3 regions of the Arthrobacter sp. NPDC056691 genome follow, and region 2 is predicted to be linked to each of the others. Evidence: riboswitches for the same ligand, from Rfam matches in the RefSeq annotation. Region 2 holds a riboswitch; each other region holds the start of a gene.
The links. A riboswitch is a leader RNA that binds a small molecule or an ion and turns the genes downstream of it on or off. The one in region 2 is predicted to bind cyclic di-AMP.
Positions count from the first base shown of each region.

Region 1: linked by a shared signal. The riboswitch ahead of ACFRAU_RS11940 (hypothetical protein) and the one ahead of ACFRAU_RS13700 (M23 family metallopeptidase) in region 2 are both predicted to bind cyclic di-AMP.
Region 3: linked by a shared signal. The riboswitch ahead of ACFRAU_RS20295 (LysM peptidoglycan-binding domain-containing protein) and the one ahead of ACFRAU_RS13700 (M23 family metallopeptidase) in region 2 are both predicted to bind cyclic di-AMP.

Region 1 is NZ_JBHTXX010000012.1:60,280-70,183, forward strand. Features, by position in the region: gene ACFRAU_RS11915 (ferredoxin reductase) at 1-505, opposite strand, end outside; gene ACFRAU_RS11920 (flavodoxin family protein) at 663-1,274, opposite strand; gene ACFRAU_RS11925 (alpha/beta hydrolase) at 1,416-2,237, opposite strand; gene ACFRAU_RS11930 (GTP pyrophosphokinase family protein) at 2,440-3,546, shown strand; gene ACFRAU_RS11935 (SulP family inorganic anion transporter) at 3,553-5,055, shown strand; cyclic di-AMP (ydaO/yuaA leader) riboswitch at 5,200-5,401, shown strand; gene ACFRAU_RS11940 (hypothetical protein) at 5,405-6,133, shown strand; gene ACFRAU_RS11945 (GGDEF domain-containing protein) at 6,343-7,482, opposite strand; gene ACFRAU_RS11950 (bile acid:sodium symporter family protein) at 7,639-8,658, shown strand; gene ACFRAU_RS11955 (LLM class flavin-dependent oxidoreductase) at 8,655-9,904, opposite strand, start outside.
Region 2 is NZ_JBHTXX010000015.1:78,815-88,718, reverse strand. Features, by position in the region: gene ACFRAU_RS13740 (alpha-mannosidase) at 1-92, opposite strand, end outside; gene fdhD (formate dehydrogenase accessory sulfurtransferase FdhD) at 283-1,155, opposite strand; gene ACFRAU_RS13730 (molybdopterin molybdotransferase MoeA) at 1,202-2,737, opposite strand; gene ACFRAU_RS13725 (DUF6457 domain-containing protein) at 2,734-3,081, opposite strand; gene ACFRAU_RS13720 (molybdenum cofactor guanylyltransferase) at 3,118-3,711, opposite strand; gene ACFRAU_RS13715 (HNH endonuclease) at 3,747-4,247, opposite strand; gene ACFRAU_RS13710 (NlpC/P60 family protein) at 4,471-5,259, opposite strand; gene ACFRAU_RS13705 (C40 family peptidase) at 5,362-6,054, opposite strand; cyclic di-AMP (ydaO/yuaA leader) riboswitch at 6,125-6,318, opposite strand; gene ACFRAU_RS13700 (M23 family metallopeptidase) at 6,431-7,246, opposite strand; cyclic di-AMP (ydaO/yuaA leader) riboswitch at 7,258-7,499, opposite strand; gene ACFRAU_RS13695 (metal-dependent transcriptional regulator) at 7,651-8,346, opposite strand; gene serC (phosphoserine transaminase) at 8,690-9,820, shown strand.
Region 3 is NZ_JBHTXX010000031.1:11,500-21,403, forward strand. Features, by position in the region: gene ACFRAU_RS20265 (3-oxoacid CoA-transferase subunit A) at 1-304, shown strand, start outside; gene ACFRAU_RS20270 (3-oxoacid CoA-transferase subunit B) at 306-989, shown strand; gene ACFRAU_RS20275 (IclR family transcriptional regulator C-terminal domain-containing protein) at 1,112-1,948, shown strand; gene ACFRAU_RS20280 (Re/Si-specific NAD(P)(+) transhydrogenase subunit alpha) at 2,104-3,306, shown strand; gene ACFRAU_RS20285 (NAD(P) transhydrogenase subunit alpha) at 3,306-3,656, shown strand; gene ACFRAU_RS20290 (NAD(P)(+) transhydrogenase (Re/Si-specific) subunit beta) at 3,653-5,026, shown strand; cyclic di-AMP (ydaO/yuaA leader) riboswitch at 5,188-5,356, shown strand; gene ACFRAU_RS20295 (LysM peptidoglycan-binding domain-containing protein) at 5,363-6,367, shown strand; gene ACFRAU_RS20300 (ArgP/LysG family DNA-binding transcriptional regulator) at 6,503-7,408, opposite strand; gene ACFRAU_RS20305 (LysE/ArgO family amino acid transporter) at 7,478-8,083, shown strand; gene ACFRAU_RS20310 (PLP-dependent aminotransferase family protein) at 8,130-9,536, opposite strand; gene ACFRAU_RS20315 (dihydrodipicolinate synthase family protein) at 9,636-9,904, shown strand, end outside.

The DNA.
Region 1 (9,904 bases), on a different contig from region 2:
GGACCAGCACCACGTCGGCGTCTGGGCGGTGCGGCACCAGCGTACGGACCATGGACATCACGGGGGAGATGCCGCTGCCGGCGGTGAGCATCAGGAGCGGCCGGGGGTGTTCGGGGAGGACGAAGTCGCCCTGCGGCGGCGCGAGGAACAGGACGTCCCCGGGCCTGGTGTTGCGGACCAGGACGCCGGACACCGCACCCATGTCGCTCACCGTGATGGCGGGGTCCTCCCCCGCCGGGGCGCTCAGCGAATAGGAGCGCCAGTGCCGGACGCCGTCCAGCTCCACGCCGATCCGCGCCCACTGCCCTGCCTTATGGGCCTTCCAGCCGCGGCCGGGCCGGAAATGGATGGTGGCTGAATCCGCTGTTTCAGGCACAACCTTGGTGACCACGCCGCGCAGCTGCCGGGCGGAAAACACCGGGTCAAAGAGCGCGAGGATGTCCTCCGGGGCCAGGGGAGTTGTCAGTACAGACGCCGCGCGCGCCAGCTTTCGAAGCCGGATCAAGCTGTCCACCGCATGATGGGTTCACCCATGTGTATCTCCTAGTGAAACCCGGGATCGTAATATACAAAAGTACCTCAGTCCCCACCTACAAGAGTCCTCCTTGCCGACGCTGCTAGCAACCGGCGTCCATTTCCGGGTCAAGTCCATTGGCGGAATCTCACTCATCGGCGGGGTACGGGGCGGCCCGGAGCTGCCGGGACAGATGTGCGGCGTTGCGGGCCATGCTGGTGATCGAGTGGGCAATGTTCTTGGGAACCTCCGGGAGATCCTTGAAGTCCACGGTCTGCATCGCCTCGCCCACCCAGTATGTGGAACCCTGCGCGGGAAGCGAGAAGCCGACGTCGTTCAGCGCCTGCTGCATGTCGGCCACCACCTTGTGGGCTCCGTCCTCGTTGCCCACCACCGCCACGAGGCCCACCTTCCCGTACATGATGGGCCTGCCCTGGCTGTCGGTCTCCTGCAGATCGGCGTCGAGACGCTCCACCACGCGCTGCGCCACGCTGCATGGGTGTCCCATCCAGATGGGCGTGGCCAGCAGCAGGATGTCCGCGGCCAGGATCCTGGTCCGCAGCGCCGGCCATTCGTCGCCGCCACCCATGTCCACCTCCACGCCGGGTTTGATGTCCAGGTCCACCACGCGGACGGATGAGGTCTGGACGCCGTTCTTGGCCAGCTCGTCCAGCACATGGCTGGCCATGAGTTCGCTGCTGGATGACGACGGCGACGGCGTGAGCGTGCAGATCAGGGCGATAGCAGTGAGATCAGACAAGGCAATGTCCCTCCGTTGTGGCGTCTGCGGCATTCGCGGTTGATGATAAGCATACTTACCGCCGGAGTGGATTGACCGGCCGGGCCTATATCAGTGCAACGAATGGACGCCGCAGGAGTTCCCCGGCCAGCGCCCAGGAGCCTAGAGCTGCAGCAGCTCCTGCACCAGCTCGCGGCACTTCCGGTAGGACGGGGTCTTCGGGTCGATCAGTGAGAAGTGGTCGCCGGGGACCTTGACCACCTGGACCGGCGCTCCGGCTGCGCGGGCGGCGGTGGCGTAGGCCTCGGACTGGCTGACCGGCACGGTGTCGTCGTCGAGCCCGTGGACCGCGTAGACCGGGATGGTCAGCGGCACGGCGCTCATCGGGTCGGCGTATTTATGGCGTTTGGGGTACCTTTCGGCGGAGCCGCCCAGGAAGTTGCTGACGGCGCCGTTGCTGAGGTCCAGCCATTCCGCCTGCGCGAGGTTGAGCAGCCCGGACTGGCTGACCACGCCTGTCAGGTGGACGGCTTCACCGTTGAGGTTCCGGCCGACCTGGCGGTCGGCGTCGGCCGCACCGAGTCCCGCAAGCCGGTCCCTGCCGGCCGCCCAGACGGCCAGGTGGCCGCCGGCCGAGTGGCCCAGCGCCACCACGCGGTTCAGGTCGAGGTCGTGCTCGCCCGCCACCTGGCGGAGCTTGTCGATCCCGGCGAGGATATCCTCAAAGGTCCGCGGCCAGCCGCCGCCGTTACCTGCCCTGCGGTACTCCAGGTTCCAGGCCACGATGCCGTGCGCCGCAAGGTCCTTGGCCAGCGGCTCGCCAAGCTCGGCGCCGTACTGCGAGCGCCAGTAGCCGCCGTGGATCACCACAGCGACGCCGCGGGCGGAGGGCGGCTTGCCGTTGCGTGCGGCAGGTGTCTCCGGCAGGAAGAGCTCGCCCCACTGGCTGGGGTGGTCACCGTAGTGGTACTTCTGCCGCTTCACTGCATCCTCCTAGGATCCTTCGAACGGGGCGCCTGGCCCCCCTTGCCGCCGCCCGCGCGCCCGGGGTCCGGGCTTGCAGGCACGACGGCGCACAACAGCCATGTGCCGAGCCTACATGGACGCCGCTTCCGCGGGGCAGAAGGGGCTGCAGTGGCAGGGGTGTCACCGGCGCGCTGTGGCGCCGCCTTGATAGTTTGGAACCATGGCAAGCAACTGGGATCGCCTGGACGTCACTCAGCGCGACTCCGTGCAGGAAAGCGTGGAACTCTATGAGCGTGTCCGGCCTGCCCTGAAGCTTGTCACCCGGGAAGTCCTGCAGATACTGCGGACCATGCTCAAGGACACCGAGGTCACCCCGCTGTTCGTCACCGGCCGGACCAAGTCGGCGGATTCCTTCCGGGAGAAGATCTCCCGGACCGAGGAACCACTGGAAGAGGGCGGCCCACGGCTCCTTAAGTTCCCGGACCCGTTCCGGACCCTCAACGACATGGTGGGCGTGCGCGTCATCACCAAGCTGCCGGCGGAGAACGCACTGGTGGCCAACCTGATCAAGCGCCAGCGGCACCTCTTCGACTGCCGCGGGGACCGCGAAAAGGACATCGGCTCCATCGAGTCCGGAACGTACGGCTACTCCAGCCGGCACCTGATCCTGCGCACCATCCAGAACGACGTCGTGAAGAACTACCAGCAGGTGTTCAACCCCGAGGTCCCGCCCAACGGCAGCTACTTCTTCGAATGTCAGATCCGCACCGTCTTCGCGCACGCCTGGAGCGAGATCGAGCACGACATCCGGTTCAAGGCGGAGGACCCGCGCGCCTGGACGCCGCACTTCGACCGCCAGTTCACCGCCACCGCCGCCATGCTGGAAACCGTGGAGAGCGCCTTCGCCGACCTGCATGAACGCTATGAGGAGGTCCGCAGCTACTGGGACGTGGACGGCGAGGGCGCGGCACAGCTCACCCCCAACCGCATCCGCGATGTCTGGCGCACCCTGCTTCCCCACGTAGACCGTAAAGTGGATGATGACTGGGGATGGGCGGCCGAACTCCTGGCGGCCCACGGACTCAAGCAGACCGTGCAGCTCGCCGGACTGCTCAGCGCCAACCGGATCACCGAGGTCCGCAGGGCCCTGGACCACCGCTACTCCCCCGGTCCCGACCGCCTCCTGGATGACCTCCTGCTGTGGCAGTACGGCACCAAACATATCGACCTCACCGCCGAGGCGCCCGACGCCGTTCCCCACCCGCGGCGCGACAGCCTCCTGCGGCGGCTGAAGCAGATCGAGCGCTACCGCCAGACCAAGAAATAGAGTTCCATGAAGCCCGAACAGCTCCAGTCCGTCCGGGCCACTCTCCGTTCCCCGCGGCGCCTCAAGACCGAGGCCCTCGCCGGACTGGTGGTGGCCCTCGCCCTCATTCCGGAAGCCATCGCGTTCTCCTTGATCGCCGGCGTGGATCCCCGGATCGGGCTGTTCGCCTCCTTCACCATGGCGGTCACCATCTCCTTCGTTGGCGGCCGGCCTGCCATGATCTCGGCCGCAACAGGCGCTGTCGCCCTGGTGATCGCGCCCCTGATGCGCAGCCACGGGCTGGACCACCTGATTGCCGCGGTGATCCTCGCCGGGGTCTTTCAGATCCTGCTCGCCGTCCTGGGCGTCACCCGGCTCATGCGGTTCATCCCGCGCTCGGTGATGGTGGGCTTCGTGAACGCGCTTGCCATCCTCGTGCTCATGGCCCAGCTGCCGGAACTGATCGGGGTTCCCTGGCCCGTGTATCCGCTGGTCGCCGCGGGCCTGCTGATTGTCGTCGGCTTCCGCAGGATCACGACGGCGGTGCCGTCACCTTTGGTGGCCATCGTCCTCCTGACGGTCCTCACCGTGGTGGCCGGGATCGACGTGCCCGCCGTCCAGGACAAGGGCCAGCTGCCGGAAAGCCTGCCCACGCTGTTCATCCCTCAGGTGCCGCTGACGTGGGAAACCTTCCAGACCATCGCACCGTTCTCGCTGTCCATGGCGCTGGTGGGGCTGCTGGAATCCCTGATGACGGCCAAGCTTGTGGACGACATCACCGACACCCGCTCCAACAAGACCCGCGAATCCTGGGGCCAGGGCGTGGCCAACATCGTCACCGGGTTCCTGGGCGGCATGGGCGGCTGCGCGGTAATCGGGCAGACCATGATCAACGTCAAGGGCTCCGGCGCCCGGAGCCGGGTGTCCACGTTCCTCGCGGGCGCCTTCCTGCTGGTGCTGGTGGTCACCCTGGGCGACATCGTGGGTCTCATCCCCATGGCGGCGCTGGTGGCGGTGATGATCTTCGTCTCGGCCATCACTTTCGACTGGCACTCTGTTGCACCCGCAACGCTGAAGCGGATGCCCAAATCGGAAACCGCCGTCATGCTGATCACCGTGGGCACGGTGGTGGTCACGCACAATCTGGCGATCGGCGTCGGCGTCGGGGTTTTGGCGGCGATGGCGATGTTCGCCCGCCGCGTGGCCCATTTCGCCACCGTCGACCGTACGGAAGTGGAGCTCAACGGCCGGACGGTGGCCACCTACACTGTGGACGGCGAACTGTTCTTCGCCTCCTCCAACGACCTCTACACGCAGTTCAACTACGCCCGCGACGCCGAGCCGGACATCGACAGCGTGGTGATCGACCTGCACGCCTCGCACCTGTGGGATGCCTCCACCATCGCCGTGCTGGACTCCGTCACGGAGAAATACCGCAGGCACGGCCGGGAGGTGGAACTGATCGGCCTCAACTCGGCCAGCATTCAGATGCGGGAACGGCTGGCCGGCAAGCTCAACGCCGCAGAGTGAGGCTCACCACACCAATCAGGCCCCGCCCCTCTACATGACGCGGGCAAGCCGGAAGTGAACGACACGGCGCCGTTACCTTAATGTGACATTGAGCGATGCCTCCCGTACGGTGGAAAACGTGCCTTTTTCACCGATAGGGCACTCCCGCGCTGATTGCCTAACTCTGCCGCAGCCCGAGGAACCAACCGAAGACCCATGTCCGGCAGAGACGGGGAAACCACTTTTCGGCCCGCTTATAGCGGGTCTTGGGGTGAAGCCGCGCAGTTCCTGACCACGCTCAGGACCGCGGCCGGGTGCCTCCCATCCGAATCCGACAGCTCACCTCGCAGGCATCGGGAGAGGCTTCTTCATGTCGTTCCGCATTATTTCTGGCCGCCGTGCTGCGGCCATCCTTGCCGCCTCCGGGCTGGCCTTCACCGGCAGCGTCGCAGCCAACGCCGCGAACGTTCCGGCCCAGCCGGCGCAGGCACCGACCGCCGCGGCCGCCAGCCAGGTCCAGGCTCCGCTGAACGCTGCCTCCAGCGTCAGGATCGAGTTTGAACGCCCCGCGGTCAAGTCGGCCCCGGCCCCCGTGGCGGCAACACCCGTCGTCGAAAAGCCGGCAGTAAGGAAGGCCGCGGCACCTGCAGCCGCCACCGTCGCTGCCGCGCCCGTTGCTACCGCGGCCCCCAAGGCTGCAGCTGCGCCGGCCGCGGCCGCACCGAAGGTCACCGTCAAGGCTGCCGCTCCGGCCCCGAAGGCACCCGTCAAGGCTGCCGCGGGCGTCAACGCAACCATGCTGGCGTCGGCCTACGCCCAGATCGGCATCACGCAGGACTGCACCGCCATGGTGGAGAAGGCCCTCGGCGCGGCCGGCATCCCTGTGGGTGACCTCGCGCCCATGCAGTTCCTGAACCATGGCGTGGTGGTCTCCACCCCGCAGCCCGGCGACATGGTGGTCCAGTCCGGCCACGTGGCAATTTACGCGGGCGCCGGCAAAGTCATCAGCGGCGGCATGAACGGCATCAACGCCACCATGGCCCACCCGCTGTCCTGGCTCACCGCCACGGGCCCCGTCACGTTTGTTCGCGCGGCCTAGCAGAACTGAAGAAACCGCCGTGTTCCGCTGCCTTGGGGGCGGCGGAACACGGCCATCCCCCAAGGTGCTCCCACCTTTCTACAAGGATGGTGGGAAACACTGGCTGTGCCTGATGAAAGACCGCAGTCTCCGGCTGCGAGTCAGGATCGCCGGGTCCGGATTGTCCCCCATGCATTCCGGATCCGGTGCCTGGGGAACCGGATGAGCTCTTAGCCCCTGACCGTGCGGTTCCGCCCCTGCGATTTGGCTTCGTAGAGGGCAACGTCCGCGGCCGCGATCACCTCGTCGAGATCGGCCGTTTTCGCGTTGTAGGTGGAAATGCCGTAGCTGACGGTCGGCATCCGCAGCAGCTCCGGGATGTGCAGCCCTGCCAGCCTCCTGCTGATTTCACTCGCAATGATTTCCGCGCTCTTGGGGCCCGCGCCGGGAAGCAGGAGGATGAACTCCTCGCCGCCGTAGCGCCCGGCGACGTCCGTGGACCGGACCGATGCGCCGCACGCCTCGGCGAATGCCTGCAGTGCAAGGTCGCCCGCCGCGTGGCCGAAGGTGTCATTGACCGACTTGAAGTGATCCAGGTCGGCGAGGATCAGCGAGCCGCCGCTGTTGGCGGCCTTGCTGCGTTCCAGCTCTTCGGCCGCCGCCTCCAGGAAAGCTCCCCGGTTAAGGAGGCCCGTGAGCCCGTCCTGGGTGGCGACCGTCCGCAGCGCCCGCGTCTGCTGCTCGGTGCTCAGGCCCGCCATGCTGAAGGAAACCACCACCAGCAGCACCATGGTGACCATGGTGGTCACCGCCGACCCGAAGTAGGTAGTGAAAACGGGACCGTTTGGCCCCTGGATGAGGAACACCACCAGGCGGCAGGAGTAGAAGAAGGCCACCCCTCCGGCCGCGATAGCCATGGGGATTCTCACCCGGGAGTACCCGGGTTCAAGCCGCCACAGTTCGTGCGAAGCCAGTCCGACAAGGACGGCCATGGAGGCCAGGAAAACGGCACCGCCGGCCCACGTATTGGATCCCGGGCTGTCGACGCCGGCGGCGGCGCCGGCAATGACGGGCAGCGCCACGGACAGCCACAGGTTGTACTTCAGGTTCCGGAGGGAGCGCGCCCCGGCCCAGACACTTGCCGCGCCGGACACCAGCAGGAAGTTGCCCAGCGGGTTGGCCCAGACCTGTTGCGGCGTGCCGTTGAGCAGGAACGAGGCCGAGCCGGAGAGGAACAGGAGCAGCGCGGCGCACCACCAGGCGCTGTAGGGCGAGCGGGTGCTGCGGAACGTCGAAAAGTAGAACAGCAGTGCCAGAACCAGGGCCATCGCGGCGAAGGCAACCCGCAGTGTTGCCGTGTCTAGGATCATTCCGTCCCCTTGAATGCCGATCCAGTGCAATCCAGTATCGCACCGGGAACGATCAAGGTCCCGCTGTCCCGCAGGGAAAATTTCCTGGGCACGACACATTTGTCTGACATCAGTCATGAATTGGCCGCTGCGGCGCTCCGGTGCCAGCATTATTGAATGCTTGAGGCAACAAAAGACCCCGTATCCGCTCCCTCGGCCACGGAGGCCGGCGCCGCACCACTGAATCCGGCCCTCGCCGCGGAAGCCAGGATTGCGCGCGTCGCGGTGACCGTCTTCCCCCTCCTGGTGCTCGCGGCCGGCGTTGCCGGGTTCCTGCTTCCCGGCGCCTTCAAACCGCTCGGCCCGGGGGTCCCGTACCTGCTGGGAATCATCATGTTCTGCATGGGCCTGACGCTGACGCCGCCGGACTTCACTGCCGTTGCCCGCAGGCCCTGGGCCGTGGTGCTGGGCATCGTGGCCCACTACGTGATCATGCCCGGCGCAGGCTGGGCGATCGCCACCCTTCTCCACCTGGAACCCGCCCTCGCCGTGGGACTGATCCTCGTGGGCTGCGCGCCGTCCGGCACCGCCTCCAACGTGATGGCGTTCCTGGCCAAGGGCGATGTGGCCCTCTCCGTGGCGGTCGCCAGCGTGTCCACCCTGATCGCCCCGGTGGTCACCCCCGTCCTGGTGCTGTTCCTGGCTGGTTCCTTCCTGACCATCGACGCCGGCGGCATGGTGCTGGACATCGTCAAGACCGTGCTGCTGCCGGTGATCGCCGGCCTGCTGGCCCGGCTGTTCCTCAAGAACCTCGTCGCCAAGGCCCTGCCGGCACTCCCCTGGGCCTCCGCCGTCGTTATTTCCCTCATCGTGGCGGTGGTGGTGGCGGGAAGCGCCAGCAAGATCCTGGCTGCCGGCGGCATCGTGTTCCTGGCCGTGGTGCTGCACAACGGCTTCGGTCTGGGGCTCGGCTACCTGGCCGGCAAGCTTGGCCGCCTGGACGCCAAGGCGCGCCGGGCACTCGCGTTCGAGGTCGGCATGCAGAACTCCGGCCTGGCGGCAACGCTGGCCACCGCCCATTTCACCCCGCTGGCGGCCCTGCCGTCCGCGGTGTTCTCACTCTGGCACAACATCTCCGGTGCCATCGTCGCTGCCTGGCTTGCCCGGAAGCCCCTGCCGGAGCAGCGGGAGGCCTAAGCGGGTACGGCTTCCTCGGAGCCTGCCGGGGCAAAGACGTTCGCGGGCCGCGGCAGTCCGTAGTGTTCACGCAGGGTGTGCCCCGTGTACTGCTGGCGGAACAGCCCGCGGGACCGCAGGATCGGAATGACGTGGTCCACGAAGGTGTCCAGGCCGGACGGCAACACGGGCGGCATGATGTTGAAGCCGTCTGCCGCGCCCTTCTCAAACCATTCCTGGATGGCGTCTGCCACCTGTTCGGGCGTTCCGGAGAAGGTGCGGTGCCCGCGGCCGCCGCCCAGCCTGCCGATGAGCTGGCGGACCGTGAGCCGTTCGCGCCGGGCCAGTTCCACAATCAGCGTGTACCGGCTCTTGGCGCCCTCGATCGCGTCCTCCGAAGGAAGGTCCTCGGGAAGCTGCGCGTCCAGCGGCAGGGATTCCGGTGAGACGCGAAGGACGCCGGCCAACTGCTTCCGCGCGTGCTCGGGGTGAATGAGCTCATCGAGCTGCTTCTCCAGCCGCCGCGCCTCGTGCTCGGTGGAGCCGATCACCGGGACGATGCCGGGGAGGATCTTGATGTGTTCCGGGTTGCGGCCCACGGCGGCCGTCTTCCGTTTCAGGTCGGCGTAGAAGCGCTGGGCCTCGGCGAGGGTCTGCTGCGCGGTGAACACCGCCTCGGCGTAGCGGGCGGCGAAGTCCTTGCCGTCTTCGGAGGAGCCTGCCTGCACTATGACGGGGTGGCCCTGGGGCGAACGCGGCACATCCAGGGGACCCTGGATCCGGAAGTAGCGGCCGGTGTGGTCGATGGCATGGACCCGGGAGCTGTCCGCCCAGACCCCGCCGGCCTTGTCCCCCACCGCCGCATCGTCTTCCCAGCTGTCCCAGAGCTTCCTGGCGGCGTCGAGGAACTCGGCGGCGCGTTCATAGCGGCGCCAGTGCGCGGGCTGGTCCTCCAGGGAGAAGTTCCGCGCGGCAGCCTCGCCGGCTGTCGTCACCACGTTCCAGCCGGCCCGGCCGCCGCTGATGTGGTCCAGCGAGGCGAACCGGCGGGCCAGGTTGTAGGGGTCGTTGTAGGTGGTGGAGGCGGTGCCGATCAGCCCGATCCGCTTGGTCACGGCGGCGATGGCGCTAAGCAGGACCGTTGGTTCGAGCGTTCCTTGGGGACGCTGGCGCACGTCGCCGAACAGGACGGGCGAGTCGGCGAAGAAGATCGAGTCAAATGTGCCGCGTTCCGCGGTGCGGGCGAGCTGCTGGAAGTGTGCCACCT
Region 2 (9,904 bases):
AGTGGCACGCTGCGCCCATAGATGGCCGGGGTGATCCGTTCGCGGAGAAAGCGGTCCAGGCGCACTTCCGTGATCCGGCGGTCGTCGTGCAATGTGTACCTCTTTAGTACGGGAAAGCAGAAGCGGGCTGTGCTGGCTTTCGTGGGGGCATGGGCGTCGCGGTCAGCTTGGGTCCGGGCAGTTTGGGTCCGGGCAGATCAGCTGCCGTGTGTGCGGATCTACGCTTCCATTCGATGGATAAAATCTACTGCCTTGGCGTCCGGCCGCCAAGGGGCCACGCCCCTACCGCGCCACCGGTGCGGGCATGGAAATGCGGCTGGAGCCTGCGTAGACGTTCAGGCTGGTTCCCCGGCTGAACCCGGCAAGCGTGACGCCCGTGGACTCGGCCAGTTCTACGGCCAGGCTCGAGGGCGCGCTGACCGCCGCGAGCACCGGGATGCCGGCCAGTGCGGCCTTCTGGACGAGCTCGAAGGAGGCCCGGCCGGATACCTGGAGCACGGTGTTGGTAAGGGGCAGCAGCCGCTCACGCAGTGCCCAGCCAACCACCTTGTCCACCGCGTTGTGCCGGCCCACGTCCTCCCGAAGGCACAGCAGATCCGCACCGCCGGCGTCGTCGATCCTGAACAGTCCGGCAGCGTGCACTCCCCCGGTCACCTCGAAGACCGCCTGCGCTTCCCGCAGCCTGTCCGGCAGGGAGGCAAGCGTTTCGACCGGCACGGTGAGCTGGTCCGCGGCGGGGTTGAAGTGCGAGGACTTGGTCACCGATTCGATGGAGTCCGTGCCGCAGATCCCGCACGAGCTGGACGTATAGACGTGCCGGCCCGTGTCCGGGAGGGGCACATCGGACCGCAGCTGGGCTTCGACCACGTTGAATGTCTGGACCCCGTTTTCGTCCTCGCCGGCGCAGAACCTGAGCGAGATCAGCTGGTCGGCGTCCCAGATGACGCCCTCCGAGACGAGGAAACCTGCTACAAGGTCGAAGTCGTCCCCGGGCGTGCGCATGGTGACTGAGAAGGACAGGTTGCCCAGCCGGATCTCCAGCGGTTCCTCCACCGCGAGCACGTCCTCACGGTGCCGGACGGGGAACTCCAACGCCGCGGGCGAGCCGTCCAGGACGTAGCGGTATACCTTGCGTCGTTGCGTTACACGGCCCATGCGAGACTCCGCGCTGAGTGGCTGTTCATGCCTCCATCATTGCACCTCAGTCGAGCAGGGCACTCCAGTCCACCGGCCCGCTTTGGGCTGCCTGCCCGGCGGAGGTCCGCGAGGCAGACTTCCGCGCCGGGCTCTTGGGCTTGGCTTCGGCGGTCTTGGGCTCGGGGATGGCCGGACCCCAGGGCAGCGCGAAAGCCGGCACCATCTCGCCCAGCTGCACTCCGTGCGGCGGCACCACCAGGACGCCGTCGGCCGATGCCAGTCCGCGCATCATGCCCGGGCCGGTGTGCTGCGCGGGCGAGGCCATGCCGTAGAGGAGCCGGAAGGGCATGAGCCGGGTGCGCCCGGGATCGGGTTCGATCAGGGTGCCGCAGGGAACTTCCCGGACCGGCGGGAGCTGGCCGTGTCCCAAAGCCGCCAGGAGCGGCGCGCCCACCGTGGACAGGGTCATCATGGCCGCCAGCGGGTTTCCCGGGAGTCCCAGCACGAAGCGTCCGTCCGGCAACTCGGCGAGGACGGCGGGATGGCCTGGCCGCATCGCCACGCCGTCGATGATCAGCCGACCGCCCAGTTCCGCCACGGCACGCCGAAAATGATCCGTACCGGAACGGCCGGTTCCACCGGTGGTGATGACGACGTCGGCCGGCAAGTTCAGTGCCTCGGGGATGCCTGAGTCTTCGAGGCCCTCGAGCCATTCCGTGTAACCGTCCCCGATGCGGACCTGTTCACGGCACAGTCCACCCAGCATTTCCACCACCGTGGCCAGCTGTGGCCCGAACGTGTCACGCACGCGCCCGGGCTCGGGCAGCCCCTGCTCCACCACTTCGGAACCTGTCAGCAGCAGCTTGACCACGGGCTTGCCGAGGACCTTCACCTCGTCGTACCCGGCCAGGGCGGCGAGGGCCACATGGGCGGGGTTAAGCACGACGCCGGCCCTGACCAGCACGTCCCCGGCAGCCGCCTCCTCTGCGGCTTTCCTTATGTGCTGGCCGTTCCTGGGTTCGCCGGGGCGGGCGGCGCCGCCCAGCGTCAGGACAGGCAGTCCGTCGTCGTCCGCGGAGATCACACCGCTCTCGGTGCGCAGCACCGCCTTGGCGCCGGCGGGAATCAGTCCGCCCGTCACGATCACGCTCGCCTGGTGCGGTGCCAGCCGCTGCCCCGGCTCGGCCAGGATCCAGGGGCCGCTTCCGTTAACGGCCCAGCCGTCCATGGCGGACGACGCATAGTGCGGCATGTCCTGGTGGGCGGTGATGTCCGCGGCCAGTGTCCGGCCCACGGCGAGGCGCAGGGGAACGGGTGCCGCCGGAATCGGGGCGGCACAGTCGAAGGCGGCCTGCCGGGCCTCCTCCCAGGTGTGAGCCAGGTGCTTGGCATGCGCGTCCGGCGCCCCTGGTGCTTCCTGTTCCCCCGCCGCGGCGGGTGCGGCGTCGTCCGCGGGGTCGGTGTCAGGCGCAGCGTCTGTGTCAGGCGCCGGTTCGGTGCCGGAGGCAGTTCCATCCCCTGCAGCAGCTCCGTCCCCTGCAGGGGTTGGCTGAGCTGAAGTGTGCGGGTCGTCGGAGCGGTGCTCGGGCGCGGCTGTCATTCCCCCGGAGTCCCGCTGGGCGCCGAAGTTCCGGCGGAACCCGCGGCCGGGGAACCTGTCGCCGCCCGCGCCTCTTCGGCAGCGTAGGCCTTGGCGGCGGTACGGGCCACGTCCATGGCGCTGTGCATCGCCAGGACGTCCGGCGCCTGGCCCGCAGCGCACTGAAGGCCGGTGGCGAGCCCGGCTATGAACGTGGTGAGGGGTGCAGCGGGACGCACCACGGAGTGTGCAGCCACTCCCGCGACGGACAACACCTCGTTGATGTCCACGTCGACGTCCTCGAGCTCAAAGGCCCGCAGCAGCAGACGGCACCATTCCTCAAGCGTCTCGTCCTGGCTTTTCATGCCTGCCTCCAAATTCACGGCGGTCCGGAATGCGGGTCATTGCTCCCGGACAGCTACTCCCAACGCGGCCGCATCGTCCCAGGTGTCCACGTCATCCGTGGAGCCGGCAGGGACAACCACAGCCTGCACGTCAAGACTAGCAAGGAGGGCGAAGACTGACCCGTTCACCAAGGCGTTGCGTGCGGCGGCGTCCTGCACGGCGCGTTCCAGCGCAGCTGTGCTATAAAAACCCGCCAGCGGCTGCTGCCGCCCGTCGGCGGACGCCGCGATGACGCCGTCACCACCCTCGCCGGGCAGGGCGTTCAGCAGGGCGTGGACAGCATCGGCAACGCGCGGCATATCGCACGCGAGGACCAGGACCATGTCAGCGCGGCCTGCCCCCCGAAGCGCGGAAAGGCCGGCGGCGATTGCCGCCGCGGGACCCGCAAAGGGCGGATCCTCACGCGTGCTGAGGACACCACCTGGAAGACCCGCCGCCTCGGGTCCCACCACAACAGCCTGCCGCGCGCCCGCGGCTGCCGCGACGGAGCGCTCAAGGAGGGTGGCGCCGTCGAGCATCAGGGCAGACTTGGCTGAGCCGCCCAGTCGCGAGGAGCGGCCGCCGGCCAGGATTATTGCGTCAAAGTCCACACACCCAGCGTAATGCCGTGATGATCAGGCGAGCGTCAGGCTGCCCTTTCCGGAAGCAGGAACGGATCCCACGCCGGTGTGGGCTTCTCCAGCTCCTTGATTTGCCACATGGTGCCCACCGGTGGAGCCGGATCGAACCGGAGCTTCCAGCCCATTTCACCGGGCGTGTGGTCACCCTTGACGTTGTTGCAGCGGAGGCAGGCCGCAACGAGGTTCTCCCAGGAGTCGGCACCGCCCCGGGATTTGGGCTGGACATGGTCTATGGTGTGAGCTGCCTTGCCGCAGTAGGCGCACCGGTGTCCGTCACGGCGAAGCACACCGCGCCTGCTCACCGCGGTGATCATGTTGTACCGGGGGCGGATGTAGCGGTTAAGGAGAATCACGGACGGACGGCCCATGATGTCCTGCGGCCCGACGACAGGATCGTCGCCTTCGGCCACCACGCTTGCCTTTCCGGTGAGCACAAGGACCAGCGCCCGGCGGAAGGTCACTACCGCCAGCGGTTCATATCCAGCATTCAGAACGAGTGTGCGCATGCACATACCTCTTCACGGCCGCACCCGGCAGAGGCGCGAGGGCCGGCTGCCCTCTGCATGTCCGGGCTATGGATCGACACCATAAGAGTAAACACTCAGTAGGCAGATGAGCGAATCGAACACAAGCATCGTCATGGCGTGTCACCAAAAATTCATGCGGACGCAAGGCAAAAAAGGACCCCCGTCAGTTGGCGGGGGTCCTTCCGTAATGCTTTGGGGTGTCTTAGCCGCCGACGCGGATGAAGACGGGGCCGGAGCCGACGTTCACGCTGAACAGTGCGGTGGTTCCGCCGTTCCAACCGCCGTGGACGGCCTGCCCGTTGCCGACGTACACAGCGATGTGGGCCAGGCCCATGCCGCCGTTCTGGTAGTAGGCGAGGTCGCCCGGCTGGGCTTCAGCAGCACTGACGGTGCGGCCGAGGGACAGGTAGCCTGCCGGCCAGCCGTGGTAGTGGATGCCCACGGCGGCGAGTGCGTTGGTGGCCAGCGCGGTGCAGTCCTGGGAGACGCCCAGCTGTGCGTAGGCAGCCGCAGCAATCGCAGCACCCTGGCCGCTGGCAGCCGTGGTCTTCGGCGCTGCCGGGGCAGCGGTCTCGACGGCGGCGGTGGCCTGGACTGCCGGTGCTGCGTCAGCAGCCGGAGCGGCGTCAACCGCGGGGGTGGCTTCCTGGACCTTGACTACAGGCTTGGGAGCCTCGACAACGGGAGCCGGCGCGGTGGAAACAGCAGGCTTCTCGTAGGAGATGGCGATGCTGGAAGCAGCGGAGATGGTGGCCGGCGCAGCGGACTGGACCTCCAGCGTGGAAGCCGGAACGGATTCGCGCTGAACGTTGGCCTCAGCAGCGTTGGCGGCGATGCCGCTGGTCAGGACAAGACCCGAAGCAGCAGCGATAACTGCGGCCTGGCGGCCCATGCCACCGGCGTTGTCGCCGACGGCCTTGGCAATGACAGCCAGCGAGTTGGTCTTGGTGACCTCGGCGCGGTGCCGTGCAATGGTCGCACGTGTAGTCATTAAAGTTTCTCTCTTTCGTGTTCCACAGACCGCGGTAGCAGGCCGTGGGTTATCGACGCGCCGGCATCTTGGGGGTAAGCCGGCCCGCCTCGAATCGGATTTTTAGCGAAGGGTGTAAAAAGCGGACGTGCCCGTTGCGGACACCGCGTGCAGGAGAGTGCCCTGCGAGGGGTTCAGCGCGCTGATCATCATGCCGTTGCCGACGTAGATGCCCACGTGGGCGCCGCCGTTCTGCATGACCAGGTCGCCGGGAGCAGGCGTGGAGGTGGGCTTCATGGCGTTCCACGCGTTGACGCGGGGAATGCTGATGCCTGCCTGTGCGTAAACCCACTGAGTGAAGCCGGAGCAGTCCCAGCCGCTGGGCGTGGTGCCGCCCCAGACGTAGGGGCTGCCGATGCCGGTGTACGCGATTGCTGCCAGTCCGGAAGCTGCTGCGGAGGCCGCACCATCAGTGGACTTTGCGGTGACGGCCTTGGCCGCACCGGCGCTCTCGTCGCCGGCCTGGCCTGCATCGGCCGTCTGGCTCTCATCGTTCGACTGCGGAGCGATGGCTTCGGCGACCGGGGCTGCCACGGTGGTGACAGCAGGACGCTCGAAAGAGACAGTGGCGGTGGGCGCGGCGGTCACAGCAAGCTGTGCGGCCTGGGATCCGGTCTCCGAGGAGGCGGAAACACCAATGTTGGCGTCGGCTGCGTTGGCAGGCATGCCAACACTCAGGATGAGTCCTGAAGCAGCTGCGATAACAGCTGCCTGGCGACCTACTGTGCCGGCATTGGCGCTAACCGCCTTGGACACGGAGTCCAACGGGTTCATACGAACCGTTTGCGCGCGGTGGCGCGCGGCATTGTGGCGTGAAGACACGAAGGTAGCCTCTCCCAATGCCTGCGAGGTGAGCTGTCGGATTCGGATGGGAGTCACCCGGCCGCTCCGCTTCCTGGGAAGCTTTGCGACTTAACCCCAAGGCCTTCTTGCGAAGACCAAAATTGGTTCCCCCGCCCCTGCCAGACGATGTAATGCGAACGGACCTTGAGCGGTGGCAGAGTTAGGCAATCCACTCAAGAGCGTCAACTTCGGAAAAGTTGACGCGGTTTAGACGGTACAGCAGTTCGGAGCCAATGTCACATTCAGGTCACGGCGTGTCACAGGAATGAGAGTGCTCGCTCGACGTGGCTCAGAGCCAGCCGAGGGGATCAACGACGTCCCCGTTGACCATCACCTCGAAGTGGAGGTGGCAGCCCGTGGAGGCGCCCGTGGTCCCGCTGAGGGCGATAACTTCGCCCCGGGTGACCTTCTGGCCAACCTGGACGCTGGAGGACGACAGGTGGTTGTACGTGGTCTCCAGGCCGTTGCCGTGATCGATCACCACGCGGTTGCCTCCCCCATAGGGGTGCCATCCCGAAAAGGTGACCTTACCGCTGGCCGCGGCAAGCACCTGGGTGCCGCACTGGGCAGCGAAATCCTGGCCGCGGTGGAACTCGCCGGCGCCGCCGGTGATCGGACTGACCCGGTAACCGAACGGCGAGGACCTGACCAGCGTGGTCAGCGGGCCGCCCAGGGTACCCACCGAGGCCGAACGGCTGATGCTGCCGGCTGACTGGGCGCTGAGGAGCTGCTTCAGCTTTCCGTCCGGGTCGCCGGTGGTGGAGACGGACGTGCGGCTGAAGTCGATCTTTGCTGCCGCTTCAGCCGAGACCTTCGGCTGGGCCGAGGCAGCGGACGCAGACGCCCCTCCCGGCTCTCCGGCGGCCAGGACAGGGCTGGTGGCGGGGACAGTAACAGTCAGCAGCAGGCCGGTGGCAGCGAGGACTACGCCGGCTTTCTGCCCCACGCCACTGGCCGAGGCAAAATCCGTAACCTGCCGGAAGGGACCCCGGCGGCGGCGCGCTTCACGCTGGGCGTCCCGGGGACGGTCCGCGGCAATGGCCTCCGCGAGGCGCGGCTCCGGAGCGGGACCGGTCGCGCGGCGGCGGCCCCGGGCATTCTGCATGGACAAGTACTGTTTCCTCTCTGGATAGCCTGCGAAGTTAGCTGTCGGATTCGGGTCAGAGAGTTCGGACCCGGTCCGCCGTAACAAGCCGTTCCGGCACAGGGGTATCCCGAGAGGATTCCTTCTGCGGAAAAGACTTGCTGCTGCGGACTTCACCCCAAGGCTGTTGAAACAGCCGGTTGTGGTTCCCCCGCCCCTGCCAGTGGGTGACTCGTACTACTGATCTGCTGGCAAGGTTCGGCTCCAGATCAGGTAACGCTTTAGTATCGGCGTTGCCGTTTAACTATAGGCGATTAAAGAAGCGCAGTAATAATTCCGTTATATTCCCTGTGCAAAAGTGGTAGGTCATCCTGCCTGCAGATGTCAGACAGGAAGCCGCACCCGGCCCACGGGCCCGTTGGGAGCTAGTCCAGGCGCACGAACACGTGCGCGGCAACTTCCGGCGGGAGCTCAAGGGCACCCTCAAACCCGGGCACGCGGACCGAGATGTACTCCCCCACGCGTTCGAGCGAGACGACGGCGCCAGGCCGGATCCCCCCTTCATCCAGCTGGAGCAGCAGCTCCGGCTCCACCTGGATGGGTTCCGCCAGGCGGCTGACGGTGACCTTGGATTCCGGGCCGTAGCCAGTCATGGCATCCAGCAGGTTCACCACGCCGTCCGAGAACGGGCGGGCGGGCGGCCCGCCGAGCGCAGCCAGGCCGGGAATCGGGTTGCCGTACGGCGACTCGGTGGGGTGGTCGAGCATTTCGTAGATCCTGCGCTCCACGCGCTCACTCATGACGTGCTCCCACCGGCAGGCCTCGTCATGGACGTAGGCCCAATCAAGGCCGATGACGTCGGCGAGGAGGCGTTCGGCGAGCCGGTGCTTGCGCATCACTTCGGTGGCGCGCTTCCGGCCCACTTCGGTCAGTTCAAGGTGGCGGTCACCGGAGACGACGACGAGGCCGTCGCGCTCCATCCTGCCAATTGTCTGCGAGACGGTTGGGCCCGAGTGGCGGAGCCGTTCGGCGATGCGTGCCCGAAGCGCCACGATGTTCTCTTCCTCCAGCTCCAGAATGGTGCGAAGGTACATCTCCGTGGTGTCGATCAGATCCGTCATTCAGCTCAGCTCCTCGAGCACAGTATTGTGTCCGTCCCACCGTACCGCGGGCCCGCCGCACCGGGATCCGGCAAGCTGCAGCGGCGGTCGTATATGACGGCGGCGCAGCACCGGCGCTCTGCCCGTACGTTCAGTGCCAGCTTAGCCTATTTTGAATTACTCCGGATAATCCGCACGGCGGACGACGGCGCTGTCTCAATGACTGGACTATGACGGGGGCGTGTTCCCGCGGTATCCGCGGTTCGGGCAGAATAAGGAGGGCTTCGTGGCGGTCATGGTTGCCTGCCGGCCATCGCCCCGACCCAGCCGAACCGCACTTTCCATGCCGAAAATTGGAGCCATTGTGAGCGACACCAGCATCACTATTCCCGCAAACCTCCTGCCCAAGGACGGACGGTTCGGCGCCGGTCCCTCCAAGGTCAGGCCGGAGCAGATCGAGGCTCTCTCCGCAGCCGCGACGACGCTCCTGGGCACGTCCCACCGCCAGGCCCCGGTGAAGAACCTCGTGGGCTCCGTCCGCGAAGGCCTGAGCACCTTCTTCCGCGCCCCCGAAGGCTACGAGGTGGTCCTCGGCGTCGGCGGCTCCACCGCGTTCTGGGACGTTGCCAGCTTCGGACTGGTGGAAGAGAAGGCACAGCACCTGTCCTTCGGCGAATTCGGGTCCAAGTTTGCAGCGGCCACGAACAAGGCACCGTTCCTTGCGGAGTCCTCCATCATCAAGTCCGAGCCCGGCACCTGCCCCGCCCCCAGGGCCGAGGCCGGCGTTGACGTGTACGCCTGGCCGCAGAACGAGACCTCGACCGGCGTTGCCGCACCCGTCCAGCGGGTGAACGGCGCCGACGAGGGCGCGCTGGTGCTGGTGGACGCCACATCGGCTGCCGGCGGCCTTGACGTCGACGTGGCCCAGACCGACGTCTACTACTTCGCGCCGCAGAAGAACTTCGCCTCCGACGGCGGGCTGTGGCTGGGCCTCTTCTCCCCGGCCGCACTGGAGCGGGCCGAGCGCGTCAAGGCCAGCGGGCGCTGGATCCCGGACTTCCTGGACCTGAAGACCGCCATCGACAACTCCAAGCTGAACCAGACGTACAACACGCCTTCGCTGTCAACGCTCGTCACGCTGGACGCCCAGGTGCAGTGGCTTAACGCCAACGGCGGCCTGGACTTCGCGGCCGGACGCACGGCCGATTCGGCCGGCCGTATTTACAAGTGGGCGGAAGCCTCGGAATTCGCGACGCCCTTCGTAGCCAATGCCGCCGAGCGCTCCAACGTCATCGCCACCATCGACTTCGATGACTCGATCGATGCCGCCGCCATCGCCAAGGTGCTCCGCGCCAACGGCATCGTGGACACCGAGCCCTACCGGAAGCTGGGACGCAACCAGCTGCGCATCGCCACGTTCGTGGCCATCGAGCCGTCCGATGTCACCGCCCTGCTGGAGTGCATCGACTACGTCGTGGGCGAGCTCAAAAAGTAAGCCGCTATGGTGGAGTTTTTGTCCAGATAATCGGGGTTCGAAGGCCGTTTAGCCCCATTATCTGGACAAAAACTCCACCCCTTA
Region 3 (9,904 bases), on a different contig from region 2:
CCGCATCATCGACGGCCGCGGCCAGGTGTTCGAGACACCCATCCACGCCGACGTCGCCCTGATCAAGGCTTTGAAGGCCGACGGCGTGGGGAACCTGGTCTACCGAAAGACGGCCCGGAACTTCGGCCCGATCATGGCCGCCGCCGCGAAGCACACCATCGTGCAGGTTTCCGAGATCGTGCCGACCGGTTCGCTGGACCCGGAGAACGTCGTGACGCCCGGCATTTACGTCAACAGCATCGTCCGTATTGATTCCAGCGGTGCCGCAGCCGCCGGCACTGACCTGAAAGGACAGGTGGCCTGAGATGAGCCTTGTAGAAATGTCCATCCAGACGTCCGAAATCCCGCTGGGCCGGGACGACCTCGCCCGGCTGGTGGCCCGCGACATCGCACCGGGTTCGTTCGTGAACCTGGGGATCGGCCAGCCCACGCTGGTCTCGAACTACCTCCAGCCGGAGCAGAACATCACCCTGCACACCGAGAACGGCATGTTGGGCATGGGACCGGTGGCCACCGGGGACCAGATTGATGAGGACCTCATCAACGCCGGCAAGATCCCCGTCACCGAACTCCCGGGCGCGTCCTACTTCCACCACGCCGACTCGTTCGCGATCATGCGCGGCGGACACCTGGACATCTGCGTGCTCGGGGCGTTCCAGGTCTCCGCCACCGGTGACCTCGCCAACTGGCACACCGGCGCCCCCGACGCGATCCCCGCCGTGGGCGGCGCGATGGACCTCGCCACCGGCGCCAAGGACGTGTTCGTGATGATGACACTCCTGACCCGCGAAGGCGCCTCCAAGATCGTGGAATCCTGCACCTACCCGCTGACCGGCGTGGGCTGCGTGACCCGCGTCTACACCGACAAAGCCGTGTTCCTCACCGGCCCCGACGGCGTCCGCGTCCGCGAAACCTTCGGCTGCACCCTCGAGGAACTCCAGGCCCTGGTGCCCGTCCCCCTCACTGCAGCCCCCGCCGTCGAGCATTAGCCTCCATCACCGCGCGAACTGGCAGCAGATGCCCTCAAATCCCCGATCTGAGGGCATTAGCTGCCAGTTCGCGCTTCGGGGCGGGGCTTAAGTGTTCGTTCGCGCTAATAGGATTGGTAACCATGACCGACGCAGCAGCAGGGACCACGCCCCGGGCCGGCCGCCCGCCCAAGGATGGGGCGCCGGCGGCCAGCGACCAGTACGTGCAGTCGCTCGCGCGCGGGCTGGCGGTCATCCGCGCGTTCGACACCGAACACGCCGACATGACGCTCACCGAGGTTGCTGCCCGCACCGATCTCACCCGCGCCACGGCCCGGCGTTTCCTGCACACGCTGGTGGAACTCGGCTACGTCCGGACCGACGGCAAGACCTTCGCGCTCACGGCCCAGGTGCTTCAGCTCGGCTATGCCTACCTTTCCGGGCTCTCCCTGCCGCAACTGGCCCAGCCGCACCTGGAGGAGCTGTCGCTGAAGCTCGGTGAGTCCACCTCCGCCGCGGTGCTGGACGGGACAGACATTGCCTACATCGCCAGGGTCACCACGCGCCGGATCATGACCATCGGCATCACCGTAGGCACCAGGTTCCCCGCCTATGCGACATCGATGGGCAGGGTGCTGCTCGCCGGGCTCCCCCCGGAGCAGCTGAAGGAATACCTGGCCGCGGCGGAGATCAAACCGCTCACCCCGCGCGCGGTCGGCACCGTGAAGGACCTCTTGGCCGTCCTCGACAAGGTCCGGGCCCAGGGCTGGTGCCTGCTGGACCAGGAGCTGGAGCTGGGGCTGATGTCCGTGGCCGCACCTGTTTATCACGGCCCGAAGGTCGTGGCGGCCGTTAACGTGTCTCTGCAGGCACAGTCTGTGGCCGCCAAGCCGGATCGCGATGCCTATCTGGAATCCGTGCGCAAGGAAATCGTGACCACGGCTGAGCGAATTTCGGCGGACTTCTCCAGCGGACGCTAGGCCCTGTCGACGGGTCACCCTCCCGCCACACGGACTTGGGCCATAGACTCTAGCCAACTACGTGCAGCAGCGCCGCTCCGTCCACCCGACCGCGAAGGTCCGGACCCTCCAGGAGGAGCAGAGGCGCCGCTGCACCCGTTGGAAGGAAGTGGCGGGTGAAGCTGGGCATAGCGCGGGAGCGCAGGGAAGGCGAACGGCGGGTCGCTGCGACGCCGGAAACCGTGAAGCAGCTGGCAGGACTGGGCCTGGAGGTGCTGGTCGAATCCCGGGCGGGTGTCTCCGCCGGGCATGCCGACGACGAATACCGCCAAGCCGGAGCCCACATCGTCGCCGACCTCGATCCCGCCGGGCTGGATATCCTCGCCCACGTCCGTCCGCTGGAACTTCCGACGGCGGGGGCCCTGAAGCGCGGGGCCGTCACGGTCGGTCTGGCGTCGCCGTCGTCCGAACTCGCCACCGTGAGGACGCTCGCCGAACGCGGGGTCACCTCCTTCGCGCTGGAACTCGTGCCCCGCATCTCCCGTGCGCAGTCCATGGACGCACTCTCCTCGCAGGCCCTCGTGGCCGGCTACCGCTGCGTCCTCGAAGCCGCCATCCGCCTGCCGCGGTTCTTTCCGCTCTACATGACCGCCGCCGGAACCGTCCCGCCCGCGCGGGTGCTGGTACTCGGCGTCGGCGTGGCCGGGCTGCAGGCAATCGGAACGGCGAAGCGTCTCGGCGCCCGCGTCTCCGCCAACGACATCCGGCCCTCCTCTGCGGAAGAGGTCACGTCCATGGGCGGCACGTTCATCAGGCTGGACCTGGAGACGGCGGAGGCAGCCGGCGGGTACGCCCGCGAGCTCAGCGCCGACCGCGGCGCCCTGCAGCGGCAGCTGCTGGCACCGCACGTCGCCGATGCCGACGTGCTGATCACGACGGCGGCCGTCCCCGGCAGGCACGCCCCGCTCCTGGTGACCCGCGAGATGGTGCAGGGGATGCGTCCCGGGTCGGTCGTCGTCGACCTCGCCGCCGAGTCAGGCGGCAACGTCGAGGGGTCTGTTCCCGGCCGGGACATCCACGTCCCCACCGCCGACGGAAGGGGAACTGTCGCCGTCGTCGGCCTGAAGGACGCGCCGTCCGCCATGCCCACGGACGCCTCCCGGCTTTACGCGAAGAACGTGGCCAACCTGCTGGCCCTGATGACCAAGGACGGGGCGGTAGTCCCGGATTTCGACGACGACGTGATCGCAGGTGCCTGCCTGACGCACGACGGCGTGGTGCGGCACCCGCCGACGGCCGAGGCTCTCGCGGCGCTCGAACTCGCCGACGAGTTGGCGAATGACCCGGTGACTGCGTCGGAAAACGAAGGGGTGGCCTGATGGACGGCATCAGCCTGCTGACCATCACCGTGCTTGCGGTGTTTGTCGGCTTCGAAGTGGTGTCGAAGGTTTCCAGCACGCTGCATACGCCCCTGATGTCCGGCGCGAACGCGATCCACGGGATCATCCTGGTGGGCGCCATCATCGTTGCCGGCCAGGCCACGCACCCCTGGGTCCTCGCGGTGGCGCTGCTGGCCGTGGTTCTTGCCACGGCGAACCTGGTGGGCGGCTTTGTGGTGACCGACCGCATGCTCGAGATGTTCCGCGGCCGCAAACCCGACAAACCGGCCAAACCCACCCAGGGTGAACCTCAGGGTGACGCCAGGGAAAACACGGAGGCCACGCGGTGATCCTCCTGGACCCCAATGTCACCGCCCTGCTGTACCTCGCGGCCGCCGTCTTCTTCATCCTGGCGCTGAAGGGCCTGAACTCCCCGCGCACCGCCCGCCGGGGCAACCTCATCGGCGCCTTTGGTGCGCTGATCGCCGTCGTCACGGTCTTTTTTTCGACCCGGCTGGACAATGTCCCCCTGATCCTCGGCGCCATTGTTGTCGGCTCCGGTGTGGCCGCCCCCGTGGCCAGGCGCGTCAAGATGACCCAGATGCCGCAGCTCGTTGCGCTGTTCAACGGCGTGGGCGGCGGCGCCGCCGCGCTCGTGGCGCTGCTGGAACTGCCGCATGCGGAGGACGCCTGGGTGCGTGTCGCCGTCGCCTTCACCCTGCTGGTGGGGGCGGTGTCCTTCGCCGGCTCGGCCGTGACGTTCGCGAAGCTGCAGGAGCTCATGACCACCCGTCCCGTGGTGTTCCCCGGCCTGCCGGTGCTCATGGGGGCGGTCCTGCTTGCCGCGGTCGGGGCCGCGTCCGCCGTCGTGACGGGCGGTTCGCTGGTCCTGGCGCTGCTGCTCCTGTTGCTGGGCCTGGCGGCGGGCGTGCTGCTGGTGCTGCCGGTGGGCGGCGCGGATGTGCCGATCGTCATCTCCCTGCTCAACGCGTTCACCGGCCTGGCGGTTGCGGCGTCCGGCCTGGTGCTGGGGAACGTGCTGCTGGTGGTGGCCGGCACGCTCGTGGGCGCCTCAGGCACCATCCTCACCCGCGCGATGGCCGCGGCCATGGGCCGCAGCGTGGCCGGCATCCTGTTCGGCGCGTTCCGGGGAGGTTCGACGGCGGGATCCACGGCCGTGAGCGACCGTCCGGTCCGCTCGTCCAGCCCGGAGGACGTGGCGGTGCTGCTAGGCTACGCGCAGCGCGTGATCATCGTTCCCGGCTACGGGCTCGCCGTGGCGCAGGGGCAGCACACCGCGGCAGAGCTGGCGCAGGCCCTGGAATCCCGGGGCACCCGCGTGGACTTCGCCATTCATCCGGTGGCCGGGCGCATGCCGGGGCACATGAACGTGCTGCTCGCCGAGGCCAACGTGCCCTACGAATCGCTCAAGGAAATGGGCGAGATCAACTCCGAGTTCCGCACCGCCGACGTCGCGCTGGTGGTCGGCGCGAACGACGTCGTGAACCCCGCCGCGAAGACCACGGCCGGCTCGCCGATCTACGGGATGCCAATCCTCGAGGTGGCGGACGCGCGTCAGGTGGTGTTCCTCAAGCGCTCCATGCGGCCGGGGTTCGCCGGGATCGAGAACGACCTCATGTTCGAGCCGCAGACCACGCTGCTGTTCGGCGACGCGAAGGAGTCCCTGACGAAGGTGCTGGGCGCGGTGAAGGCCCTGTAGGGTGTTGGGGTCTGCACCCTCCTGCACTGGTTCCTCAACTGCTTATTCAACCGCCGCCGTTACCGAAATGTGACTTTTGGTGCGGGGGTGCGGTAGCCTCGGCCGGTGCCCTGGTTCCGCTCAGGGCATCCCGGGCAGAATGCCGAGCCCTGCCGCTGACCGGGATCCGTTCGCTATCACCAACAGGCAGGGACGGGGGAACCACCTTAGTACCGGCCTTGCGCGCCAAGGCCTAGGGGTTAAGTCCAGGCGCTGCGCCCAGCAGCGGGCAGGACCGGGTGACTCCCACCCGAACCCGACAGCTAACCCCGCAGGCATGGGAGAGGCACATCAACCATGTCACGTAAGTTCACGCCCGCGCGCCATCGCGCCACCCCGACGACGTCCATCGCCCTGCAGGGCCTGTCGTATTCCTTCAAGTCCAATGCCGCCTCGGTTGCCAAGCCGGCGGCCGCCGCCGCCGTCGCTTCCGGACTCCTCTTCGGCGCGGGGGCACCTGCCCACGCAGGTGCCTACGCGCCCGAGATTCCGGCCAGCGGCGCTGCACAGTCCGCCCCGGCCCCGGCCGCTGCTGCTGTGAAGTCCGTCGCGGGCCAGGCGCTCGCCGCACCCACCCAGGCGCAGGCTCCGGCAGTCCCGGCCCCTGCGCCGGCAGTCCCGGCTCCGGCAGACGGAGGATCGGCTGTTGCAGGCGCGTCGCACACCGTTGCGCCCGGCGACACCCTCGGCGCCATCGCGGCACGCCACGGCGTCAGCCTCGATGCACTGCTCGCGGAGAACGGCCTGTCCCTGGCCTCCGTCATTTACCCCGGTGACCAGATCCTCATCCCGGGGCCCGGCGCGGCCGCGGCTCCCGCAGGGCCGGTAACTCCCGCAGTGCCTGAGGTCCCCGCGGTCCCTGCTGTTCCCGCGGCCCCTGCAGTTCCGGCCGTTCCTGCAGCCCCGGCCGTCCCGGAGCCCGCCGGCATGGGAATCTACAACGCCTCCGCGTCGATAACCCCGGCAACAGCAACCGCTCCGGCAGCCAGCGGCGCGGGCGCAGCCATTGTGGCCTCCGCCAGGGCGCAGCTTGGTGCCACCCAGGACTGCACCGTCCTGGTGGAGCAGGCCCTGCGCTCCGTCGGCAAGTCCGTCGGTGACCTCGCGCCCGCGCAGTTCTACCAGTACGGAACTCCGGTCTCCTCCCCGCAGCCCGGTGACCTGATGATCAGCGGCGGACACGTCGGCGTCTACATCGGCGGCGGCCAGGCCATCAGCAGCGGCATGAACGGCGTCAACGAAACCATCGTGCACCCGGCCTCCTGGCTCACCGGCTCCACTTACGTGCGGGTGAACGCCTAACAGCGGATGCCCGCCTGACCGGCGGCAACCGGACACAGCAGCGGCGGGTGCATCGGCACCCGCCGCTGCTGCGCTTGATGCCCCAACTGGAATACGGGTGGGCCGGGAGCAGCGTGCCGCATAATTTCGCTCCACCTACTTCCGGTGCGGCGGCAGGATCCGGGCGGCGCGGACGACGGCGTCTGTCACCTCCGTGAGGCCCGGCGAGTCCAGCGTCCAAACCTGCCAGTAGAGCCGCAGGTCCTCGCTCCATGCCGGGTCGAGCTCCACGAGAAAGTTCGCCGGGTCCTGCTGGTCCGGCACCATGCCCCAGCCAAGGCCGGCGTGGATCGATTCGACGTACTGGACTGAGTCGGGGATGAAGTGCTGCGGGGGAGTGGCGTCCGGTGCGACCCGTGCGAGGACAGCGAGCTGGTGGGTGTCCTTCCGGTCGTACTGCATGACGGGGGCCGCGGCGAGGGCCTCCGGAGTGGGCCCGCCAGGGAACCATCTGGCCACGAACTTGTGCGACGCCTTGGCCCGGTACACCATCGTGCCGAGCGGCCGGATGGTGCATCCCTGTACCGGCCGGGGATCCGCGGTGACCGCACCGACGGCATCGCCGGACCGCAGCAGGTCGGCCGTGGCGTGCTCATCGTCGCGCAACAGCTCAAGGGCCACGCGGCCGCCGAGCGCAATCTCCCGGTAGGCCGGCGGCAGCCACGTCGCGATCGAGTCCGCATTGGCCACAATGGGAACCCGCAGCCGCCCGGCGCCGGGCCGTCCGCCGTCGTCCTCCCCGGTGGTCTCCGGCCTGCGCAGGGCAAGGACCGCCTCGTCGGCGAGGAGCAGGAGCTGGCGTGCCGAACGGAGGAGCTGCTCGCCAGCCGGCGTTGGCCGGACCGGCTTGAGGCGCCGCACCAGCACGCTCCCCACGGAGCGTTCGAGCGCCTTGATGCGCTGGCTTACGGCCGAGGGGGTGAGGCGGAGTTCGCTGGCCGCGGCGTCGAAGGTCTCGTGGTCGACGACGGCGGCAAGCGCCCTGAGCTGATCGAGTTCCATGAAGATATTCTAATGAAACTGTAAAAAAAGTGAATTGCATTTCAGATTTGACGGTCGTACCTTCGAAGAATGCTTCCCTTTCTGACCGGGCTCGGAGCCGGCCTCAGCCTCATCGTCGCCATTGGAGCCCAGAACGCGTTTGTCCTGCGGCAGGGACTCAAACGTGAGGCTGTCCTTCCGGTGGTCCTGGTCTGCCTCGCCAGTGACGCGCTGCTGATTCTGGCCGGCGTCGCGGGGATCGGCGCACTCATCCAGGGTGCGCCGGTGCTCCTCGCCGTGGTGCGCTGGTTCGGTGTCGCGTTCCTTCTCGCGTACGGGGTTTTCGCCGCGCGGCGGGCCTTGCGGCCCGGGGCGCTCAAGGCAGCGGATTCCCCGGTCAGGGGAACCGCCTGGTCGGCCGTGCTCACCGCCGCAGCCATCACGTGGCTCAACCCCCACGTGTACCTCGACACGCTGGTGCTGCTGGGCTCGCTGGCCAACTCTCACGGTGATTCAGGCAAGTGGCTGTTCGGAGCGGGGGCCGCCGCCGGCAGCGCCCTCTGGTTCCCCCTTATCGGCTACGGTGCGCGCGGGCTCAGCGGCTTCTTTGCGCGGCCGGCGTCATGGCGCATCCTCGACGGCGGTGTGGCCCTGCTCATGCTCACGCTGGCCGCCGTCCTCGCGACCGGACACTGACGCGGCACACTGACGGCGGTGTCGCTGCCAGTTCGAGGCCGCGGTGCTACGCCGGGCCACCGGCCGTCCGGTCGAGGATGCCGGCGATGATGTCCAGCGCGCGGGCAAGCTCCAGATCAGTCGGCGCGCCGTACCCGATGACCAGGCCATTTTCCGGTGCCCGTTCTGCGAAGTAGCTTGCCAGCGTCACTACCCTGACTCCCAGTGCGAGTGCTTCCTGGGCCACGCGCCCGGCGGGAACGCCCGGCTGAAGCCGGATGACAGCGTGGAGGCCGCCGTCCAGGGCCGCCAACTGAAGGTCTGCCCGCCCTCCGAGCCTGTCGAGCAGCAGCTCACGGCGGTGGGCGTACTGGCGCCGTGCCCGGGCGATGTGCCGTGCGAGGCCGCCGCCGGCGATGTAGTTGGCCAGGGCGGACTGCATGACCCCGGGAACGGGTGTGCCGAGGTTCGTCCGTGCGTTCTTGAGGCGCTGCCCGGAGGTGCCGCGAACCACCAGATATCCGCACCGCAGCCACGGGCTCAGTGACTTGGAGAAGGTGCCTACCAGGACGACTTCGGCCGCGGAGGGCAGCGACGCCAGTGCGGGCAGGGGCATCCTGCGGTGCCGGAACTCGCTGTCGTAGTCGTCCTCGAGGATGACCACCCCATTGGCTTCGGCCCAGGCGAGCAGGGCCAGCCGTTCCTTCACCGGCATCCGGCCGCCCAGGGGGTACTGGTGGCTGGGTGTTACCAGGACGGCGTCAGGGCGGGGAGCGAGGGCCGCAAGCTGTGCCGCTTCCGGCCCGTCGTCGGCAACCGGAAGGGTCTGCACCGCGGCTCCGGCTGCGGACAGCACGCGCCTGGCCGTGGGATAGCCGGGGTCCTCCATCAGCACCCGGAGGGCCGATTGGCCGCGGAGTGCCGCGACGACCAGCTGCAGGGCGTCACTGGTGCCCGCTGTGATGACGACGTCGTCAGCACCCACCGTTAGTCCACGGGACGCGGCGAGGTGATCGGCAACGGCAGCGCGAAGGGCCGGCGTGCCCAGGGCGGCCGGAAGCTCAACCTCCACCGGCTCGGCAACGGCCTTCCGCCAGGCGGCCCGCCAGTCGCGGTCACGGAACGGGGCGCCGGACGGGCGTCCGGGCGTGAGGTCAATCGTTGCGGTTTGCTCCCTGCCGGATGCCGCCTGGGTGCCTGACGACGCCATGCCCCGGCCGTCGGAGCGGACCGCCACGCGGGTGCCGCCCGAGCCCCGGCTTTCCAAATATCCTTCACCCGCGAGCTGCTCATAGGCGCGGACCACCACTCCGCGGGAGACTCCCAGTTCGGCGGCGAGGCGCCGCGACGCGGGGAGCGTATGCTCCGGCCTCAGGGTTCCGTCCAGGATGGCTGCCCGCAGCCGGCCGACCAGCTGGGCGGCAAGCGGAACGCGGCTCCGGTGGTCCAGTACCAGTGGCAGTTCGGCTTCGATCTTGGTCCTCCTGAATCGTGGATTCTTGGATCTATGCTAGGACCAATCCGGCTGTGAGCATGAAGGGAGAAGCCAACTGGACTGAGAGAGGACGCCGTCGTGTTTAACGGCCTTTGTGCATTTCCCCTGACTCCGCTCGCCGGGGATAACGTCGACGAAGCCGCACTGGTTCGGCTGGTCGGGCGGTGCGTCGATGCCGGCGCCGACTCGGTTGGCGTGCTTGGTTCGACCGGCATCTACACCTATCTGCTGCGCGAGGAACGCCGCAAGGCGGTGAAGGCCGCCGTCGAAACTGCCGGGGGGACCCCCGTGGTGGCGGGTGTCGGCGCGATGCGCACCCGGGACGTGCTGGCGTGCGTCGAGGATGC